DNA from 2 places in the Lysinibacillus sp. PWR01 genome. Region 1 is predicted to be linked to the other one. Evidence: riboswitches for the same ligand, from Rfam matches in the RefSeq annotation. Region 1 holds a riboswitch; the other holds the start of a gene.
What was found. A riboswitch is a leader RNA that binds a small molecule or an ion and turns the genes downstream of it on or off. The one in region 1 is predicted to bind cobalamin.
Positions count from the first base shown of each region.

Region 2: linked by a shared signal. The riboswitch ahead of mmgD (citrate synthase) and the one ahead of ACEVFT_RS22245 (hypothetical protein) in region 1 are both predicted to bind cobalamin.

Region 1 is NZ_JBHERJ010000096.1:32,312-43,753, forward strand. Features, by position in the region: gene ACEVFT_RS22240 (GTP-binding protein) at 1-986, shown strand, start outside; gene ACEVFT_RS22245 (hypothetical protein) at 1,352-2,107, opposite strand; cobalamin riboswitch at 2,335-2,518, opposite strand; gene ACEVFT_RS22250 (SMC family protein) at 2,642-5,836, opposite strand; gene ACEVFT_RS22255 (hypothetical protein) at 5,833-6,501, opposite strand; gene ACEVFT_RS22260 (hypothetical protein) at 6,455-7,864, opposite strand; gene ACEVFT_RS22265 (DUF2399 domain-containing protein) at 7,846-9,051, opposite strand; gene ACEVFT_RS22270 (PH domain-containing protein) at 9,202-9,582, opposite strand; gene ACEVFT_RS22275 (YhfM domain-containing protein) at 9,694-10,089, shown strand; gene ACEVFT_RS22280 (methyl-accepting chemotaxis protein) at 10,210-11,442, opposite strand, start outside.
Region 2 is NZ_JBHERJ010000073.1:175,805-187,246, reverse strand. Features, by position in the region: gene ACEVFT_RS15665 (ABC transporter permease subunit) at 1-113, shown strand, start outside; gene ACEVFT_RS15660 (ABC transporter ATP-binding protein) at 127-900, shown strand; gene ACEVFT_RS15655 (ABC transporter ATP-binding protein) at 911-1,717, shown strand; gene ACEVFT_RS15650 (DUF2089 domain-containing protein) at 1,908-2,273, shown strand; gene ACEVFT_RS15645 (SHOCT-like domain-containing protein) at 2,287-2,673, shown strand; gene ACEVFT_RS15640 (hypothetical protein) at 2,683-2,964, shown strand; gene ACEVFT_RS15635 (NUDIX hydrolase) at 3,020-3,505, opposite strand; cobalamin riboswitch at 3,753-3,948, shown strand; gene mmgD (citrate synthase) at 4,140-5,261, shown strand; gene prpD (2-methylcitrate dehydratase) at 5,360-6,793, shown strand; gene prpB (methylisocitrate lyase) at 6,858-7,772, shown strand; gene ACEVFT_RS15615 (acyl-CoA dehydrogenase family protein) at 7,815-9,473, shown strand; gene ACEVFT_RS15610 (enoyl-CoA hydratase-related protein) at 9,495-10,280, shown strand; gene ACEVFT_RS15605 (enoyl-CoA hydratase/isomerase family protein) at 10,295-11,359, shown strand.

The DNA.
Region 1 (11,442 bases):
GTACAACGACGCTAACACAGCCCTATGAGCTTGTCCCAACGCTACAGGCAAAGGTTCAATATGCGGGCGATCAGCATATCAAGGAAGTGCTACAGATTTTCCGTTTACTTGAAGCAGAAGAGCCTTCTTTACGTGTCGTTTGGCAGGAAAAGTTTCAGGAAATCCATGTCCATATTATGGGCGTCATTCAATTGGAGGTCCTGACAGAGGTATTAATGAAACGTTTTTCATTAGCCGTCTCCTTTGGCGAGCCGCAAATTTTATATATGGAGACCATTGCGACGACGGTGACAGGCTATGGCCATTTCGAGCCACTCAAGCATTATGCGGAAGTTCATTTATTAATGGAGCCAAATCCACGTGGAACCGGCAATACCTTCAGCAATGCCTGTCATGCAGATCATTTATCCGTAGGCAATCAGCGCCTTGTTGAAAAACACCTGTTTGAGCGTGATCATCATGGCTTACTTACAGGCTTCCCTGTAACAAATGTTCATTTTACACTGCTAACAGGTCGCGGGCATAATGAACATACATCGGGCGGCGATTTCCGAGAAGCTAGTTTCCGTGCGCTGCGCCAGGGACTAGAGCAAGCCCAAAATGTTCTACTTGAACCCTATTATCGTTTTAAAATGAAGGCTTCAAACGACTTTATCGGCCGCATGATGACTGACATTCAGCAAGCAGCAGGCACATTCGATGACCCGATATTATCCGAAACAGATGTGGTGCTAACAGGTCGCGCGCCCGTTGCCACTTTAATGAGCTACAGCACAACCTTTGCTGCCTATACAAATGGGAAAGGTGCACTCACACTCCAATTCGATGGCTATGATATGTGTCATAATACAGAGGAAGTAATTGCACAGATTGGCTACGATAAAAATGCCGACCCTGAATATAGTTCCTCCAGTATTTTTTGTGCAAAAGGCAAAGGATATACGGTTCCGTGGCATGAAGCACAGGCAGCCATGCATTGTTTGTAGGGCTGCTCGCTCGGAGGCGTTTTGCCTGCTTTCGCGGGTATTCGTCGCTCAAGCGCGAGTATTTCACTTGCTTCCGCGGGTATTCGTCGCTCAAGCGCGGGTATTTCACTTGCTTCCGCGGGTATTCATTGCTCAAGCGCGAGTATTTCACTTGCTTCCGCGGGTATTTCTTGCTTGAACGTGAATATATTTCGATCCTGCATTTAAATGAAAGAGGCTGGGACAGAACTCGATTATTTTGAAAAATAACGAAAACAGATAATAACTTTTTCGCTTCAATGAGTAGAGTGTTCCTTCCTAAATCAAAAAAATGTTAGACCCAAATGCAATCGGTCTAACATTTTTTCTTTTTGTCCCAGCCTCTTTTATAGTGCACCGACGGCTTTCTTTGTTGGTTTGTCCATCAAATAAGCGGGTTCTACTATCACGTAGTCATGCTTGTTCGTAAAATCAATCAGTACCTTGCCTGGGCGACTTTTTAAAATTTGTAGATGATCAATTAAGTGCAGTAAGAGCTCGTGCCCATTGCCGCGTGGATGCCAGTTGAAGTGATAATCATTTAACGCTTGCACCGCTTCAATAAACTGGGCATATTCCTGCTGCACGAATGCGATGAGTTTGTCATGGTGAGGTGCCAAATCGTGTAAATATGTTTCATAAAAGCGCATGACAATCGAGCATAATAAGTCATTGACACGAGCGGCACTTAAAACAGGCTTTGGCTCCAATGTTAGACGATCAAGGTTAGGCTTTGCGCGTGTTGAATCAATGCGCGTAATTAAGTGATACGCTTCCCCATTGACTTCATAGACAATCGGATTGGTCGGCATATACATCATAAAATGATTGGTCTTTGTTTTCAGTTCATCTGTTAATGCTGCTTTTGCCAATAGATGACCATCCGCACCCCCATTTTGTATCCAAATAATTTCTTTATTATATAAGATTTGTTCAAAGAAGCGATCGTTGCGAATCAACTTCGTTGCTAATAATTGATCGATCAGCGATTCGACCACCATTCTTGTTTTCGCTTTCTTGGCAACTTCTGTGCGTGGTTGCTTACAAATGTTCATATCTTCATAAGGCGTTTCCAGCGTTGTCGTTACATGAATATTCGTCATACGTGCATCCCCTTTGCGTACATATTTTCAAAACAAAAAGGACTCCCTACGTTTTGAGGAAATCCTTCGCTTTATCTTCTTTCATCACACAATGCCAAACAAACCCTAAGTATGTGTGAACGAGTCCGATTGTGAACCCTTTCATTTACTATGGGCGTTTGACGTACTGTGACGAACAGAGCATTCTGTTTTGTCAACATGCCACCTCCTATTCCTCGTAGGTTACTGGTGTGTACTCGTAACAGGCAGGTCTCCTGACTCATGGTCATCGCTTCCTTTCTCCTTCCCGTCCAAAGACAGTGGTTGCTGAAAAGTCGCTCACATTTACAGTTGCGGGACAGTGTCGGATTTGCACCGACTTCCCTTTTAAGCAAATTGCACGCAATTTACACCTATTACTACACGCTATTCAGTTGGTAAGGAAACGAGAATACCTCGTTTTCCTATTAAAGTATTAAAATTAATTGTAAAGGAGTGCCATTTAGAAGTCAATTCTTGCTCGTTTAAAACACAATTTCATTCACCCAAATGGTCCTACACCTTTTGGAAACCAACAATCCTACTTTGTGGAATAGATGAATTATGTTCAATAACAAATACCTTGGAAAAATGGTCGTAATAGGTTTTATCATGAGCTTTTGGAGATAAAATAATTAACTTTCGATTTAACTCTTTTGCATATAAATGAAATACTTTGTCCTTGCGTTCATCATCTAGTGCGCTATCAAACTCATCAAGTACGATATAGCTTGGGGCAATCGAGAGGTTTTGCAATAAAGCTAAGGCAAAGAGGAGCGAGCTTAACGATTCCTCCCCTCCTGAAACACCTTTACCTACTTTGCCATTTCGTGCTTTTAAGCTAACATCCTCCATAGTACCCTGATGACCAATTTTACGAGCTTTCACATAAAGCAAGTATTTAATGTGCCCTGCCTTCTCTTCTATTCTTTCTTTTTCAATATGTCCCTCAAAATGAAAGATATCCATATACTTTTGGAACAACATATTAATCTTTGTTAAATACATATTAATGGTCGTTTCTAGTTTATCTTCTAAATCTGCTGCAAAGCCCGCATTTTGCTCAAGAAGTATTTCAGCACTTGCTAATTCTGCATTTTTACGCTCAAAATCTTCTTTCATTTTTTCAAAATTTACTTCAGCATGAATATTGACCTTTTCTAGGCGTGCCGCTTCGAAAGCAGCAGCTTTTTCTGCATTACCATGAATTAATCTTGCCTCAGACCATTTAATGGAGATGGATTCATCAACAACACATGCTTCGACAGGTAAAATATGCTCTAATTCCTGTAGTTTTATTACTAGACTTGCTTGGCTAGCCTCTAATTGTTCGATTTTTTCTTGCGCTCTCACCATACGTAGCCGACAGTTTGTTAGATTACTATTTATTAATTCAAGCTCTGATTCATGATTTTGTTTTAGTAATTTTAGTTGACGTTTATCATTGGACAGCTCCTCCAATTGCTCTGTCCATTGCTGATGTTTTCTTTTGGAATCATAAATGGTTTTGCGTAATTCTTTTAACGTTTGTTCCATTTGCTGTAACTGGATTTGTTGCTCTGCCACTGCCCCTAGCTCCTCATAAATGCGGCACTCCTTCTCTAGCAATTGCAGCTCTTGAAAATGTTCTGCCTGATGTTTTCTAGCTGTTTCCCGCTGTGTTTCCATTTCCGCTTGCTCATCATAAATTGCTAACAATTGCTCTGTTAAAGCTTTCTGTTGACTTTCATAGGCATGCAGTTCGCTTTCCTTCAATAGCATACTTTCAGCCTGTTGAATTTTGCGCAAGTCTCCATGCAATTGGTTAATTTGCTTGATATTATGATCATACTGAGCATTTAACTGTACTTGACGCTCTTGCAAGTTGTTTAAGTTACTCGCCTGGTCTTGTAAGGTTTGTTGAATAGCTGCATCACTTAGAATAAATTGCAGTTGTTCCTGTGCGCCTCTAGCACCACGTTCATCTATAAGCGTACCTGCCTCAATTCGAGGCGTTGAAGTGAAAAATTGCTCGATCCACCACAATGCTTTATTGGCATAGTTTTGTAGTTGCTCAGATAGTCCGCTACGCATTTGTAATCCTAAATGAGGGATATTGTCAATCATACGATTCGGTATGAGCTGCTTTAATGAAACATAATACAAATCATTCAGTGGCTTATAGCTCGCTGCATTATAAAAAATAGCGTATTTAATCGCTTCAATACTTGACTCTAACTTTAAAGGCGCACTTGGTGTCAACGAAATTAAATCACGTAATGTATATGCCTCTATACCTTGTCTATGTAAGTCTTCTAGTCCTTGTTGTTGACGAGCAGATCTTACTTTATTTTGTTGTAGCTGCTGGATGATTTTCTGCTTCTCTTGGATGGCGGAAGATAATAACTGTTTTTCCTTTAAAAATTGATGTTGCTGGAGATTTGCAGCATCTAGTTGGCTTAAAATAAAACGGCTACTTTGATATAAATGGACGATTTTACGTGCTTCCACTAGATCTTTTTTCAGGTTTTCGAAATGTATCGTCACTCGTGCGCTTTCACTATTCAAAAGTCGTTCGTTATCTCTTAATTGTTGTTCTTTTGTTTTTAGTTGCTTATCTTGCTCTTCAACTTGTTTTAGTAGAAAGGCTGTTGCTTTTTGTTTTTCCCAGGTTGTTTGTTCATCGAAACGTAGTCGCTTTGCTTTATCGGAAATTGATTCTAGCTGTGCAGAAAGCTCACTATATCGCCCTAGTAGTGTTTTTTCCTGCTGTACTTCCTCATTTAATAATGTCTTTGACTCAATAATTTGTGCTTCAACCTGTTCGCACTCATTCACTACTTGAATTAAATGTTGACCTGTACGCTCCTTTTCGTGCAACAGTAATTTTTGCTTTGTCCCTATTTGTGCTTCCTCTTCCTGCAATTGCTGAAGAATAGCTTGTGTATCAGAGCATTCATTTGAATATTTTTGCAGTAGAACATTTGTATATGTATAATACAGACGACCGTTTTCCAGAATACGTTTTTTATTATTTAAAAAGGCGTTGAGATCATTTTCTGCAATGGTTAGATTATGTTCAGCTGTTTTTACAATGGACGATAAATGGATGATTTCTTGTTTAGCTTCTCTAATTCCTTCTAATGCCGCTTCCCATTCTTTTTGCATATCAGCAATATGAAACATATTACTAAATTGACGAAATCTTTCCTCCGGGTTCATGGCGGCAAATTGGTTCACTTCTTGCTGATACCAAATTAAATGATACAAATCTGGATCAATTTTATATTTAATTTGTAAATCTTCTTTGTAAGCTCCGAAATTCCGTCCTGCTATATTGCCAGAAGTATAAGATGTTATGTTCGTTAACGTATCTTCTGAATCTCCTGTTGTTATACGATACTCTTTTTGCAAGGCACCATTTTTCACAGCTTGTTGTACAATTAATTCAAATGCAATAAATGGCGGCGCATCAATGCGGGTCATGCCTTCATTTTTAAACACTAACGATAATTTCGCATACCATGCTTCATTTGCTTGTAAATTACTCGAGCGTAGCCCTTCAATATCTACTTTTGCAGAATATAATATAGCCCCTATGCAAAACGTTAATGTTGACTTTCCGACACCATTTGGACCTGTTATTAATACGTGTTCATCGGCTTCACCTAGCACCACCCTTGTTGGTGGATAGTCACGTACACCCTGTATTTTCAACACGTAAGGAATCATTCTTTGTCCTCCTCCACATGTAAGTTATAACGGTTAAAAAATTTCATCACTTCTTCTTTATTCAACTTTGTTTCTTGCGCAAATTCGACTGTACGACGTAAAAAAGATTCGGAGAATAAATGAACACCTATTGTTGTTAATTGATATGCCTCTTCTGAAGATGCTTCATAATCTTCAACAGCTCCCACCTTTTTTAATTGGTCGATATTACTTTTCATTCTTCTATTAGCATTTAAAGACTCATGGCCAAAATCAACTAAAATTTGATGTACTAATGTAAATTCATGGCCTAATACTTCTTGCTGGTAAAACATATAGAGTAAAATCGCCAATGCTTCACTACTCAATGTAGATTTTGCATTTTTCGCTGTGATTCGCATCATGACAACAACACGATCACGCCTCTCATCATAAATAATTTTGAAATAGCGATTTAAAGCTCCATTTACGCGATCTATAAAGGATTGCAAAGCATTGTCGTCATTTTTTATACCTAATAATTTTTCTAACTCCTTCCGACGCAATCCATAATTCGCTCCCTTAATAGAGGCAGATGATGAAAACAGTAATTGCATAAAAGCCAATTCTTCCTCTGTCGTTAAATAGCCTTTTAGATGATCAATCATCGCTAAAGAGCTTATATATGGTATATCGTTTGTCGTCATCATTAATCCACTCCCATTCTTTTTCAAAGTTTGCCGTCTCCGCTTTAGGTGACCTGTCTATTTTTTTACTGCTCGTTAAAGCAGAAACAGCGAGCATTGATAAAACGGCATCATGCCATTTGTTCGAGCTAGCTTGCACGATTAATTCCTCTATTTCACTCTCTCCATGGTCATCTAAGTAACTTTCTATTTTCGTTGTGTCGATTTGGGCCTTTGTCATTTGCCAAGCAGCTTGATCAAACATTTCTTCAATGGAATCTCCCACCATTTCTACTTCTCTATATTCTGGCTCCTCTCGGTCAATGATATCGCCCTCACGTTTTGGCTCATAGGTGGCTAAATAATGGATAGCATCATTAATATCTTGATGTCCTATAGGTGCAGCAAACTTTACCGGCATCCACATGCCATCAAATGTTTCTTCTTCATATTGATTTTGTTCCATAAAGCTAAAGATATCATGTGCTGTCGGGATATTACTATGCAAGGGTGGGTTATACATCGCCAAGATGAAATTTCGTACTTTTTCAGGGGAAATAGCCTCTTCCATCGGTGTTAATTGCATCGTAACGAAACGCACATATTTAGTTAATACGCTTAAACTTAATGTTGTGCCCTTTGTAATGGCTGCCGTTCCACGGTGCATCAAGTCACTCATTACAAGACTTTCCTCTATCGTTTGGAATTGTGCTAAACGCTCCGTCATTTTTTCCTCTAGCCCCAACATTAACTGATTGATTTTTTCTAGTTGTGGCAAGGCATTGCGATCAGCCAAAAATTCAAGCTGTCTATTTTCTAATTGCTCAACGGCTTGCTCTACATTATAAATCATCGACGCAATTTTATTTCCACCTGAAATGCCTTTATCATCATAGGCTGCACTAATTTCTGCATCACGTCTTGCCTGAAATAGTGAACGGCCAATATCATCTTGTAAATAATAAGCAAGTGCATCATTTCCCATACGAATTAAGCCATCCATCATACGCTTGCCTCTGTCCATTAATTTAATTTGCCGCGTCTGCTTTACAACCCAATTATTGCGTTCTAAAATATGGAGCACACGTTGAATATACTGAAGCGTCGGTGGCTCAGAGTCATTCCCATATGTATGGCGGTAGCGATAATAAAGCGTATCTTCATGATCAATCGGGTCTCCAATACCTAAAGATGCCGTATTTAGTAATTGAATAATATTTAAAAAGCGGATAATTTCCATTGGTGAATCATACATTTTTTCCGTGCTTAAGTCTTTTAAGACAGCTGACAGAGAAGCTAAATCTCGCATTGATTTCATAAATTCAGCTGAAAAATAATCACTGTGAAAAATCGAAATGGGTGCATTTACATCCACATTTTCCATTCGGCCACTCCTCCCAATTGTTGCTCTTGCTCATGACGATTTTCATGCTGAAGCCACTGCTCGTAAGTTTCAATATCCGTAAAAATTTGCGAATCTCGTCCAATAATTTTAAAGGGACAAGGAAGAAGCTGAATAGCTTTTTTGGCAATCGTTAGTCCTGCCTCATCATAATCCGTCCAAATCAGTACTTGTTGTATGGAACTTTTAAGCAACTGTTTGATAAATTGCTTATGAGCGGATCGAATTTGCCCATCCAAACAAAGCACAAATGAATGGCTTTCTCGTAGAAATTCACTTTCCGTTGCCATACGTGTTAAAATAGCCCTATTTTCCACAAGCCATAGTGTCGTGTTGGAAGTTGTAAATGTCGTTTGTAACACTGTATTATCTGTTGTTGCATGAACTGCACCAAGATGATAGGAGGCTAGCTCTGACTGTGCATGTCCAGTAAAATAGATTGGCACGATTTTTCCTGAGCTTACAAGGCCATAAGACGGGGCATCAATACCTAATTGTGCGAGATGGGCTAAAAATTCCTCTCGCTCCTGATCAAACATTTTCGAACCACCAATTCGATCTTCATATGTCGCACCTATTTCTTTAAAGTCAAATAAGTCTTTTTGCTGAGCAAGCTGGTACATAGCAATACAAAACTGCATAAACTTTAATTGCTTTACACGACTCCAATAACGTGGCATTGCTTCCGCTGACAGTGCATGTAGAAACAGTGGCGACATTTGTAGGTCATCCGCTTGCTTTCGTAACTGTTCTAGTTGTAGCTCATATTGCTGTTGTTCTTTACTTTTACGATATTTAAGCGCAAACAGATAGGCGGGACCCATCCGATAGACATCATCTTTGATACTTATACCATCTACATGATAACGAATCTCTCGTATTATCCACCCTTCCTGGAGCCAGTCCTGAATCGTTTCAAATGGTTCATTTAGTAGGCGATTTACTTTTGGTGAAAATTTATATTTCACAAGCTCCTGTGGAATAGTTGTCTTCCAAATGGGCTGCTTTGCTACTTTGATTTGGGCAACCTTTTTGTAAATACGTGCGGACCTTCTTACAATCGTTACTGTTTGAATAGGCCCTTGGTATTCAACCTTCTCAATTTTTTCACCTGCCCTCAAAACAACTTCGTTTAAAAATTCAATTGAGGTCTTTTCTTCATATTCCACTATAGATTCCCCTTTATCTCTTCAAGAGACTATTTATTGCTTTATTATACTATGTTGGACAGGGTATTACTTATCGAATTAACGAAGGGCTAGTCCTCTACAACAAAAAAAGCCTCACATAAATGTGGGCTTCCATAACCTATTGAATCCTCACGTCCCCAAAACATACTGCGCTAAGACGCTTTGCACTTTATAAATATTTGTCGCCTTATTGAAGTTTTTTTGAATCGGTAACGGACTGCCAGACACCCATATTTTGAGCTCTGCATCTAAATCAAATGTACCGGCTGTTTCTACTGAAAAATGAACGATATTTTTATAGGGAATGGAATGATATTCCGTTTTCTTGCCAGTCACCCCTTGCTTATCGATGAGGATTAATCGTTTATTGGTAAAAATAAACGTGTCTCTAATAATTTTATAGGCATTCTTGATTGTCTCGTTTGGAATTAATAAATCATGGACCTCCTCCTGTAGTTTTTCTAAATTCACCTCACTTGCATTGCCGATTAATCCATCAAATAAGCCCATTATCTGTCCCCCTTTCGCTGTCGTTTATTTAATGTATTACAAAAAAGTAAGAGCTACGACAGAAAATGATGGTATTATTTAGCATATAGAGGGGGTGAGAGGTTGCGAACAATGGTGATTGCTTTATTGTCTCTAATAGCCGTTGTTTTACTAGGATGTAATGAAAATAGTGTACCCGATGGTGATTTAGCTAAGGTCAGCATTTCTATTGGTGCTAAATTTTACAAGGTGAACACTGATTTTTTTAAAGAATATACGGATGAAAAATCACTTACACTATTCCAACAAGCCATAACAACAGCGGTCAAAAACGAGGGTATTGTCGATATGGCTACACCTGAATATGATGTACAAATAGTGGATACGGCAGGAAACAAATATGGCTATCACCTTTGGTTAGGTGATAAAGATCAAAACAGTAGTTTGATGCATGTCAAGGATACCCATTCAATTTACACAATCTCAGAGGATTTCACTGAGGAATTAATTGCGCTGGTTCGACAATAAAAAACACTTTCCAAGTATTCTAGGAAAGTGTTTTTACGATCAATTAGTGCCATTGTGTGGCTTTTCGTAGTATTGATGAAGATGCAGGGCTAAACAATCTTGAAAATATCTATTTCTTGTTTAGACACGGAATTGATTTGTTAACTTTTGTAAGTTATCGGCTTGAACACTTAAATCCTGTGTGACATGATTAACAGCTTGCATAGAGGCTGTTTGCTCGTCCATTGAATGTAACACAGCTTCTGTATAATTCGATAGCTTGCCCATGCCAGCTGCGATGGTTGTCACAGTGGATGCCACTTCATTGGCGCTGCTTGAAAGCTGCTCAGCTGTCGTCGAAATATCCTCAAGCTGACTCGTCATCTGACTAACATGCTGTGAGATCGTGCCAAATGATTTTGTTGCCTCGTCAATGACATAGACTCCCTGTTGGACATTTTTCAAATCATCTTCCACTGATGAAGCGACCTGTTTTGTATCACTTTCTATTCCCACAACTAAATCCACAATTTGTGTAGCGGAGTGCTTTGATTGCTCTGCTAATTGACGCACTTCCTCAGCTACAACGGCGAAGCCTTTACCATGCTCTCCAGCGCGTGCTGCTTCTATCGCCGCATTTAATGCTAATAGATTGGTTTGATCCGTAATAGCTGTAATCATGTCTGTCATCGATTTAATATCTGACATTTTAAGGGATAATTGCTGCATCAGCCCGCTCGTTTTTTCTGTTGATGAGGAAATGAATTGCATTTGTTCTTTTGCCACATGTAAAATATTCGCACCATTTCCCGCTATTTCGCTGGCATCTTTCGCATGCACGAACACATCTTGTGTGGCTACTGTAATTCGCTCAATTCCATCAACGGTTTCTTGCATAGACTGGGCACTATCATTCGCAGATTGTGCTGCTTGCTTCAAGCCGTCTGACGTCTTCTCCATTTGTTGATCGACTTCTTCCACAGCTAGCGTAATTTCATTCGTACTTGCCGATAATTCTTCAATGCTTGCTGATAAATCCGTAGAGCTGTGTGCAATTTTTTGTGTCATTGTTCGTAATTGTTCCTGCATCTCTAAAAAGGATTGCGCTAGTTGAGAAATTTCACTATTGTCACGAACCTCAATGACAACTGTATCTAATTGGCCTGCCGTAATCCCTTGTGCTGCCTCTGTTAATTGTTTGATAGGCTGTATCACTTTGTAGTGGACATACACCGTGTAAGATAGTGTAATAGCGATTCCTACAATCGTTAACACGGTAGAAAACCAATCTAATGTCGTTACATTGGCTAAATCGATGAATAAAATAATAATCATTAAAACATTTAAAACGGAAAAGCCAAGTAAACTCTTTTT
Region 2 (11,442 bases), on a different contig from region 1:
GGAAGCACTACATGCGGCAGCATCCTGAATTAATGCTTTATCCTGGACTTGCCATCATCCTTGTTGTTTTATTGTTTAATCAGTTAGCAAATCGTTTAAAAAAGCTTGACTAGTAAAGGGGAAGTTATGGAGAAAGTTTTAGAAGTGAAAGACCTCACAGTCAAAATGGGGGAGAAAAATATATTAACCTCTATCAATCTGACAGCTTATAAAGGGAGAGTCTTAGGAATTATAGGGGAAAGTGGCAGTGGAAAGACCATGCTTTGCCATGCCATCATGCAAACATTACCGTCCTTAGCACAAGTCACCCAAGGTGAAGTACTCTATCAGCAAGAAAATTTATTGAACGTTTCAGCTGCTAAATTGAGAACTTATCGTGGCCGGCATCTTTCGATGATTTTGCAAAACCCATCTACTGCATTCGATCGTATTCAAACGATTGAAAGTCATTTTCGAGAAACATTAAAAGCACACTTTAAGCTGACCAAAAAGGAAATGAGACAGATTGCCCTTGATGCTCTGAATAAAGTCCATTTACCTCATCCAGAGCAGCTTTTGTCCTACTATCCTTTTCAGTTAAGTGGAGGCATGCTACAGCGCGTGATGATTGCCCTGTCATTGGCGATACAAGCCTCTCTCTACATTGCAGATGAACCTACGACTGCTCTTGATACTATCAATCAAAAACAAGTATTAACACTTTTTGATTGTATTCGCTCAGAAACAGATGCAGCCATACTCCTTGTCACGCATGATTTAGGTGTCATTGCTGAACTTGCTGACGATGTGGCTGTGATGTATCAAGGAGAAATCATTGAGCAAACGAATGTTTTTGGTTTTTTTGATGCGCCTCAGCATCCCTATACAAAGAAGCTTTTACAAGCAAGAATGCTATTTTAGAGGTGAAAAAATGACGCTGCTAGACGTGAAAAATATAGACATGCATTATGCTCAAAGACCAGCCCTATTTCAACGAGGACAAAAAATTCCTGTATTACAAAAGGTGTCATTCTCACTTCAGAAGGGCGAATGTCTGGGAATCGTCGGTCAAAGTGGTTCTGGAAAAAGCACATTAGGACGCATTATTTTAGGGATTGAACGACCAACAAACGGAGAGCTGCTCTTTCAAGGTGTCAATTTATACGAAGCACCCAGCAAAGAGAAAAAAATGATACGAAGAAATTTACAGGCTGTTTTTCAAAATAGCTATCATTCATTTAATCCAAAACAGACGATTTTCGAAATACTCGAAGAACCGTTTTTGAATTTCGAGCATTTTAGCAAAGCAGAGCGACAACAGAAAGTAAGGGAATTACTAGACTGTGTAGAGTTAGAGTGGGCAATGGCTCAAAACTATCCCTCACAGCTAAGTGGGGGACAGCAGCAACGAGTCAACATCGCTAGAGCTCTTGCATTAAAGCCGAAACTGATTGTTTTAGATGAAGCCATTAGTAGTCTTGATATGATTTTGCAAAAGACGATTATAGAACTATTACAATCACTGCAAAAAGAGCTACAGCTTGCTTATATATTCATTTCACATGATTTACAAGCCACACGTTTTATGTCAGATCGCATCCTAGTGATGCAGCATGGCCAGCTCGTGGAGGAGATTGGGAAGGATGGAGTATATCAGCATCCCGCTTCACAAGAATTATACAATGCTATTTTGCCATCACACCCGCGAGAAAGAAAAAAGAAGGATAGACCAAATTAAACAGAAACTCCATTTTGAAAAATTCAAAATGGGGTTTTCTTAATTATTAAAGCAATACAGAAATAAAATTAATAATATCAATTATAAAATTAACTTTATTTATATTTTGATTCAAATAATTAATTTTTATTATTTACTTCTTTAAATTCTTTGTTATATAATCAACTTAACTTAAAGGAAGGAGTTCACTATGGCTTATCAAGTAATCACAAATTGCCCTGTCTGCAGTAAAACTTTGAAAATTACCAAGTTACAGTGTTCTCATTGTCACACGACGATTGAAAATGAATTTGAATTATCTAAGCTCGCATCTTTATCAAACGATCAGCTTCATTTTGTGGAAGTATTTTTAACCTGTCGAGGAAACATTAAAGAGGTTGAAAAGGAACTGGGGGTTTCGTATCCAACAGTTCGAGGCAAGCTAAACGACATTATTTCATCCCTTGGCTATGCTCAAAAGAAGAAAAATGAAATAGACGAGAAAAAAATTGTAAGCATGTTGGAAAATGGCGAAATCACAACGGATGAAGCCATAAAGCTTTTAAAAGACGAATAGGGAGGAATGGACCATGAAAGAGGAAATTACAAAAGTGTTAACCATGATTCAAGAGGGGAAAATTGATGCGGATAAAGGTTCAGAGCTGATTCAAGTGTTACAACAGAAAGAGGAATCAGGAAACAAGTTTGTGGAAAAAACAAAGTATTTAGATAAAACATTAAAGGTCCGTGTTGTATCCACCGAAAATGATAATGTCACGGTGAATTTGCCGATTAAACTTGTCAAAGCCGTACTCATGGCTGGACACAGCATCGCAGCGAGTATTCCACAATCGGAAAAATACGTGAAAGATATCGACATCAATCTTCTTCTTGAAGCGATCGAAAATGAACTAGATGGACAAATTGTAGATATAAAATCGGCAAACGGAGATACCGTTGCAGTCTTCATTGAATAGAGGCGACGAATGATGCATGTAAAAGTGAAAGCAAAAGACGTTCGCTTTACCGTCCCTGTTCCCTATGCTGTGCTAACCATTGTCCTCTCCATTGTAACTTCCAAATGGATTCAGCAACAAGTCAATAAGTGGACAAAGGCATACTTCGATCAAAAGAAAATAGACTTTACCTTTCCGCTCATCGACAAAGAAATGCTCAAGCCGATTATCAAGGAACTACAAAATTATAAAGGGCTCGTGCTAGTCGATGTCAAAGCTCAGGACGGGACTGAGGTTAAGGTTAGACTATAATACCCAACAAAGAATGATTAGAGCATGTTTGAATAAAAAGCATGCTCTTTGTTATTTAAAGAATATCCTTTGCAAAAGAACTATCGAAATCCCACAATGTATCTTCCAGATTGTTTAATAGCAGTTTCGTTCTTTTCTCAAGTTGATCTGGTAGCTCATTTTTACTGAAATAGGTAAGTTTCAAGCTCTCATCATCCTTTATCTCCAATATACCCCTTACATTTTTCGCAATATAAAGATGAATAACTGTATAGACTTCATCCCCATTTGGATATCGGAAATAATAATCTGGCCCTGAAAAAACACCCACCAAGTCAAATTCATTCGCTACAAGTCCTGTTTCTTCATGAAGCTCACGAGCAGCAGCTTCTTCTAACGTTTCGCCTAGTTCCAATGCACCGCCAGGTAATCCCCAATCCAACGTATCTGATCGATGTTGAAAGAGAATTTGCTTGTCATCGTTAACCACAAGAATGGTCGCCCCAATACTGATAATTGGTCTACTACCGATGTGTTTCCTTAATTCTGTAATATACCCCATATTAGCTCCTCCTATAGATCATAAATAACGATTCGCCTTTCTTCCTTTAAAAACCTCTATTTTCCTTGTGATGCTTAAAATTGGATGTATTGGGATAGATGCACAATCTTTTTTTGTACAAAATATTGCTAAAAAACGCAGAATAGTTCATCAAAGATGAAAAATAGCTTTTTATAATCAGTCTTTTCTGAATTTTACCTATATTGATTGTTTTGAAAACTCTATGTTAAGGTAAAAAGACAAATTGAATATGCTAAATTTTGGTGGTTCAAATGGGAGTTGATTCTATTTGATTAAAAGGGAAGTTGGTGAGAGTCCAACACTGTCCCGCAACTGTATTTAGGAGCTCGAAAACAAAGCCACTGTTTTGTTTGTCAAAATGGGAAGGTGTTATGGGAGCGTTGATCATAAGTCAGGAGACCTGCCACGAAAAAAGCATCAATTGACCTACGAGGATAGGGAGGTGTTAGCTACTGCATGATTGTGAATTCATGTAAATTCACTGTTTTTTTGGTCTGTCATGCTTTTGTAGATTAACAACTTCTAGAAAGGGATAGGAGTTGTTTTTTTGTTGTTCTGTCGTGTTTGAATGGTAACGCTTACAAGAATAATTAAACAAAGGGGCTGTCATTAAATGGAGTTAAATTATTCACCAGGTCTTGATGGAATCATTGCCGCTGAAACAAAGCTATCTTTTTTAGACACTGTAGGAAGTCAAATAGTTATTCGAGGTTATGACTTGATTGAATTATCTCAGCGATATTCGTATTTAGATATTGTTTACTTATTGCTGCATGGAGAAATACCAACTACCGAGCAACAGGCTGATCTACAGGACAAATTGAAAGCTCATTATCAGGTTCCACAAGAACTATTTCAAATTTTTAAGCTATTGCCCAATGAAACACATGCGATGGATGGGCTTAGAACAGGAATTTCCGTTTTAGCAGGCTTTGATCAGCACATCAATGATCGTTCGACTGAAATGAATTTATCGCGAGCATATAGACTTTTAGGTGGTATGCCCAACATCGTAGCAAATAGCTATCGTGTATTAAATGGACAAGAAGCTGTCGAGCCGGATAGTCAACTTTCCTATAGTGCCAATTTTTATTACATGATTACGGGCAGAAAGCCAACTGCGTTAGAAGAAGAAATTTTTGATCAGTCACTCGTTTTATATAGTGAGCATGAGATGCCAAATTCGACATTTGCAGCTCGTGTCATTGCTTCTACACAATCTGATTTGTATGGCGCTTTAACGGGAGCTGTCGCATCGTTGAAAGGGAATTTACATGGAGGGGCTAACGAGGCAGTCATGTACATGCTTCTTGAAGCCAAAACAGTAGAAGGCTTTGAAGCATTGTTGAAAAACAAGCTACAAAGTAAAGAAAAGATTATGGGCTTTGGCCACCGTGTCTATATGAAAAAGATGGACCCAAGAGCGCAAATTATGAAAGAAGCCTTGCACAAATTATGTTTGGAGCAAGGGGATGATCGCTTATATCACATGTGTGAAGCTGGTGAAAAAGTGATGGTACAGGAGAAAGGGTTGTATCCAAATTTAGATTATTATGCAGCACCCGTGTACTACATGCTTGGTTTGCCGATTGAAATCTATACGCCAATCTTCTTTGGCTCACGAACAATTGGCTTATGTGCCCATGTGATTGAGCAGCATGACAATAATCGATTATTTAGACCTCGTGTCAATTATATTGGCGAGCGTCATAACCTTGAAAAATTGTCGGTATAATCAAGTTTTAACAACTCGCCATAAAGCTAATGGGCATTCTGACCAATGCCCATCAGCATACTAGTATATCAAACTTAAGCCTTGAAAGGAAGATATAGATGATTAAAACAAATGACATAACGAAGACAGATCAATTACTTACAGATATTGCGGATTATGTACTAAATACAAAGATTACAAGTGAAGAGGCATACGAAACGGCACGCTATGTTCTATTGGATACTTTAGGCTGTGGCATTTTGGCCTTACAATATCCTGAATGCACGAAGCTTCTTGGTCCAGTAGTACCAGGCACAGTCGTTCCTAATGGTACACGTGTTCCTGGAACTTCTTATGTTCTTGATCCAGTAAAAGGCGCTTTTAATATCGGGTGTATGATTCGTTGGTTAGATTACAACGATACTTGGCTTGCGGCTGAATGGGGGCATCCATCTGATAATTTAGGTGGCATATTAGCTGTGGCAGATTATTTAAGTCGCGTGCGTGTGGTAGAGGGGAAGGCGCCTCTTAAAGTGAAAGATGTTTTAGAAATGATGATTCAAGCACATGAAATACAAGGGATTTTAGCACTAGAAAATAGCTTAAATCGTGTTGGGCTAGATCATGTTCTGTTTGTCAAAATTGCAACAACAGCTGTTGTGACAAAGGCATTAGGAGGCACGCATCAGGAAATTGTCAATGCATTGTCCAATGCCTGGATTGATAATTCAAGCCTACGAACATATCGCCATGCACCGAATACAGGTTCTAGAAAATCATGGGCTGCTGGTGATGCAACAAGTAGAGCAGTGCAGTTAGCGATGATGGCTGTAAAAGGTGAAATGGGCTACGCAACGGCCTTATCTGCACCAGGCTGGGGATTCCAAGACGTTCTCTTTAATAAACAAGAATTAAAGCTTGCTAGACCACTGACATCTTATGTGATGGAAAATGTACTATTCAAGGTTTCTTATCCAGCTGAATTCCATGCACAAACAGCTGCTGAATGTGCCGTTCATTTACACCATGAAGTGAAAAATCGTTTACAGGACATTGAACGCATTCAAATTACGACACATGAATCAGCAATACGAATTATTGATAAAGAAGGGCCTCTTCTTAATCCAGCTGATCGCGATCACTGCCTTCAATATATTACAGCTATCGGACTTATCTTTGGTGATATTATTGCAAATCACTATGAAGATGATGTGGCAGCAGATCCTCGTATCGATGAGTTAAGAAATAAAATGGTGATTGTGGAAAACGCTCAATATACAATCGATTACCTAGATCCTGAAAAACGTTCGATTGCCAATGCTGTTCAAGTTTATTACAACGACGGCACATCATCTGAGCTTATTGAGTGTGAATATCCTTTAGGACACCGTTTCCGTCGTGAGGAAGCATTCCCTCAAATCATTGATAAATTCCAGCAAAACATCAGTACCCATTATTCACAAAAACAATTACGTAAAATTAATGAGGTTTGTGCTAATCAAGAGCTTCTTGAAAATAGTGCCGTCCATGAATTTGTTAATTTATTTGTTTAACTTTCTAGGCGATTCTGGACGTACTTATGGCGAGGCATCATTGATTATTAGGGGGTTTTTATAGATGGCGTGGATTGTAAATGAAGCGATAACACAAAAACAACTGGCTGAGCAATTTCAAGCGCTCATTAATCGTTCAACGATTTTGCAAATACCAGGCGCTCATGATGCAATGGCAGGTTTAATGGCTAAAAAAGTTGGCTTTGAGGCATTGTATCTTTCTGGAGCTGCCTACACGGCCAGCAGAGGCTTACCTGATTTAGGAATGATTTATTCCAATGAAGTGGCGCAGCGAGCGAACGATATTATTCGTGCTACGAATTTACCAATGCTCGTGGATATCGATACTGGCTTCGGTGGTGTACTAAACGTTGCCCGTACAGCGCGTGAAATGATAGAGGCAGGGGTTGCTGCTGTACAGCTAGAAGATCAAAATCTTCCAAAAAAATGTGGTCACTTGAATGGAAAAACGCTTGTTTCCCAGGAGGAAATGATACAAAAAATAAAGATGATTAAGCAAATAGCCCCTACTTTAGTGATTGTTGCCCGCACAGATGCGAGGTCTGTAGAGGGCTTAGAACAGGCTATCTTAAGAGCTAAAGCCTATGTAGCAGCTGGGGCAGATGCTATTTTTCCAGAGGCGTTACAAACAGAAAAAGAGTTTAAACAATTTGCCCGTGAGCTGGATGCTCCCTTATTAGCTAATATGACTGAATTTGGACAAACGCCTTATTATACCGCTAAGGAGTTTGAAAAAATGGGCTATTCGATGGTGATTTATCCCGTTACATCCATGAGAGTTGCAGCCAAAGCCTATGAGCAAGTGTTTACCTTAATAAAAAACACAGGAACTCAGAAAGATGCTATTGAGGATATGCAAACGAGAAGTGAATTATATGAAACCATTTCCTATTACAAATTTGAAGATTTAGATAGTGAGTTGGCGAAAACCATCTTACCGAAAGAGGAAATAAAGTAGGAGAAAAGTTGTTTTTCTCCTTTTCTTTCAAGGAGGGCTAGTATGGATAAACTAGAGGACAAAATGACCATCTTTACACCAGAGGACTTTCAAGATGAGGAAGAGCTTATCGCAAAAACGGCAGAGCTCTTCATTAAACAGGATGTCTCACCTAATACTACAGCTATTGAAAAGCATCAATATGAAGTTACTCGTCAGTTATTTCAAAAAGCAGGTGACCTTGGTTTACTAGCCATTGAGATACCCGAAGACTATGGGGGGCTGGCACTCAATAAAAAAATTTCAGGGCTCGTTGCAGAAAAAATGGGCTATGGCGGCTCATTTAGTGTCTCTTACAATATTCATGCAGGAGTCGGCACATTGCCCTATGTCTATTTTGGAGATGCGTCACAAAAGCACAGATACTTACCAAAGTTGGCCTCAGGTGAATGGATTGGAGCCTACGCACTGACTGAGCCAGACGCAGGTTCAGATGCATTACATCCCAAAACAAATGCGATTTTAAATGGAGATGGCTCTGCATGGATCTTAAACGGTGAAAAGCAATGGATTACCAATGCGCAGCTAGCAGATATCTTTGTTGTTTTTGCCAAAACAAGTGAAGGCATGACTGCTTTCATTGTAGAGCGTACCTTTACAGGGGTATCTGTGGGACAGGAAGAAGAGAAGATGGGCATTAAGGGATCTTCGACGGCTACCCTTATATTAGAAGATGTTAGCGTACCGAGGGATAATGTACTTGGCGAGGTTGGAAAAGGCCATAAAGTGGCGATGAATATATTGAATATGGCACGTCTAAAGCTAGCTTTCTCCAACATTGGCACTGCCAAACAGGCTCTACAATTAGCTGTGAATTACGGGAAGGAACGGAAGCAATTTCACAAGCCAATTGTTGATTTTACTATGATACAGGAAAAGCTAGCGGACATGGCCATTTCGATATATGGGGCTGAAAGTGCTGCCTATCGGACAGCTGGAGAAATGGATGATGCGATTGAGTTAGCTAGTAAAGAGTCGATGGTTCATAAAATAGCCGATTTCGCTTTGGAATGCGCCCTTAATAAAGTTAATTGCTCAGAAGCCCTTGGCAAAATTGTAGATGAAGCTGTACAAATACATGGTGGCTATGGCTATATGCAAGATTATGAGGTAGAACGATTGTATCGTGATGCGAGGATTAGCCGTATTTTTGAAGGGACAAACGAAATCAATCGTTTAACCATTGCGAAAATGTTATATAAAAAATATACACTCGCACCTTCTACGTATAATGCGCCTGAAGCCTATAAGACAGCTGAAATAAATCAGCAATACATCCAGCTTTCCAACTATTTAAGGCAAGTAGCTTTTACTGTCATTACAGACGCACAGATCCATTTGGAACAAGAGCAGGAATACATGCGTCTGTTGGCTGATATAGCAAAGGATTTTTATGTTATGGAAGCTTCTTTACTGAGAACTGAAAAAAACGTAAATGAAAAAACGAAACACTTGATGACTGATATCATCTGTCAGGAAGGCTACCGTAGAATAGAAAAAAGTACAATTGATATTATTTGTGCTGCTGAAACAAATGAACAAAAGCGAAAAATATGGCTAGATGCTATTCCACAACTAAACATCCCACTTCATCAAAATCTCTTTATGAAAAAGCGAGAGATTGCTAGAAGTATTATTAACAATCCAAAATCGATAAGTTAATTAAATAGGAGGGAAACGATAATGGTCGATACTTTTGCCAATGTAAGCAAGGAAGGTGCCATCACGATCATTCATTTAGATCATCCACCAGCAAATACTTTATCATCCGCATCGATTGAAAATCTTCGACTCATTCTCAAAGAGTTAGCTGTGGACGAACAAACGAATGCTATCATTATGACAGGCTCTGGACGATTTTTTGCCGCTGGTGCAGATATTAAAGAATTTGTTTCTACCTTTGGGCAACAGGAAAAAGCATTGCAGATGGCTGAGATAGGTCAAGCACTATGTGATGAGATTGAAGCCATGAAAAAGCCTGTTATTGCTGCTATTAATGGTCCAGCTCTTGGAGGAGGATTAGAGTTAGCATTAGGCTGTCATTTCAGAATTGCATCAAATAATGCCATTGTTGGTTTACCAGAATTAAAGCTTGGCTTATTGCCGACATTCGGGGGGACTCAACGATTGAGCAGAATCACGGGGCAAGCAAAGGCACTACAATTGATTTTAACAAGTAAACAACTAAGTGCCAACGAGGCACTACGATTAGGCATTATTCAACTGGTGACAGAACCAGAGGAGCTTCTGCCAACTGCAAAAGCGATTGCGCAGTCCTTTGTTGAGGGTAAAAGTATGACAAGTGTGTCCCGTACAATTGAATGTGTCATACAGGGCGGCAAAGATCATCTCCAAAATGGGCTAGAACTTGAACGAACACGTTTTGCAGAGTTGTTTTTAACAGAGGATGCTAAAGAAGGAGTTCAGGCATTTATTGAAAAAAGACAGCCAGACTTTAAACATTCTTAAAGGAGGGAATCGATATGACGAACGAAGTACTATTTTCTGTCAGTGATGGCGGTGCAGCAACCATTACACTAAATCGTCCTAAAGCCTTAAATTCACTTTCTACTGAAATGCTAAAGCCCATCGGAGAGAAACTGAAGGAATGGCAAGCAAATGACCAAATTCAGCTAATCATCCTAAAAGGAGCTGGTGAGAAGGGATTTTGCGCAGGTGGTGACATTAAAACACTTTATAAAGCTCGCTCCAGTCAGGAAGCTTTCAAAAATGCTGAAATCTTTTTTGAAGAAGAATATCAAGTAGATATGGCGATCTACCACTACCCTAAGCCCATTATTGCCTGCCTTGATGGCATTGTCATGGGAGGTGGGGTCGGGTTAACCTATGGGGCAAGCCACCGAATCGTTACTGAACGAACGAAATGGGCTATGCCAGAAATGAATATTGGCTTCTTTCCGGATGTTGGAGCAGGCTATTTCTTAAATCAAGCACCAGGCTATGTAGGATACTACTTAGCCTTAACTGCATCGGTCATCCAAGCTGCGGATGTTCTCTTTGCCAATGGCGCAGATTGCTACATGACAAGCGATCAGTTAGACACTTTCCTAGCGCGCATTGATCAATTAGACTGGCATACATTGGAGACCAGCACAGCTCTAGGCCAATTAATGGCGGACTATTCAAGTACACCTTTAACAAACAGTGATCTTGCCCACCTCCAACATAAGATCGATCAGCATTTTTCAAAATATACTGTGGAAGAGATAGTTGAATCCTTAGACAATGATCCAAGTAAATTTGCGCAAGAAACAAAGCAGTTCCTTCTATCTAAATCTCCATCATCGTTAAAGATTACGTTAAAGCAACTGATAGATGCTCAAGATAAGACATTAGAGGAATGCTTTGCGACAGATTTAATCTTGGCTAAAAACTTTTTAAGACATGAGGATTTCTTTGAAGGTGTACGCTCTGTCGTCATTGATAAGGACCGAAATCCACAGTATACCTATCAAACATTCAATGAATTTACAGATAAAGACCTAGAAAATTTCTTTCAAGATCGTAATGCGACAGTAAAAAAGTAAAAACAAGTGGATTTTCTATTGATAAACGTTGAAACCATCTACTATTTAAAAGGTAGATGGTTTCTTGTTTGTAGTGATGTGCG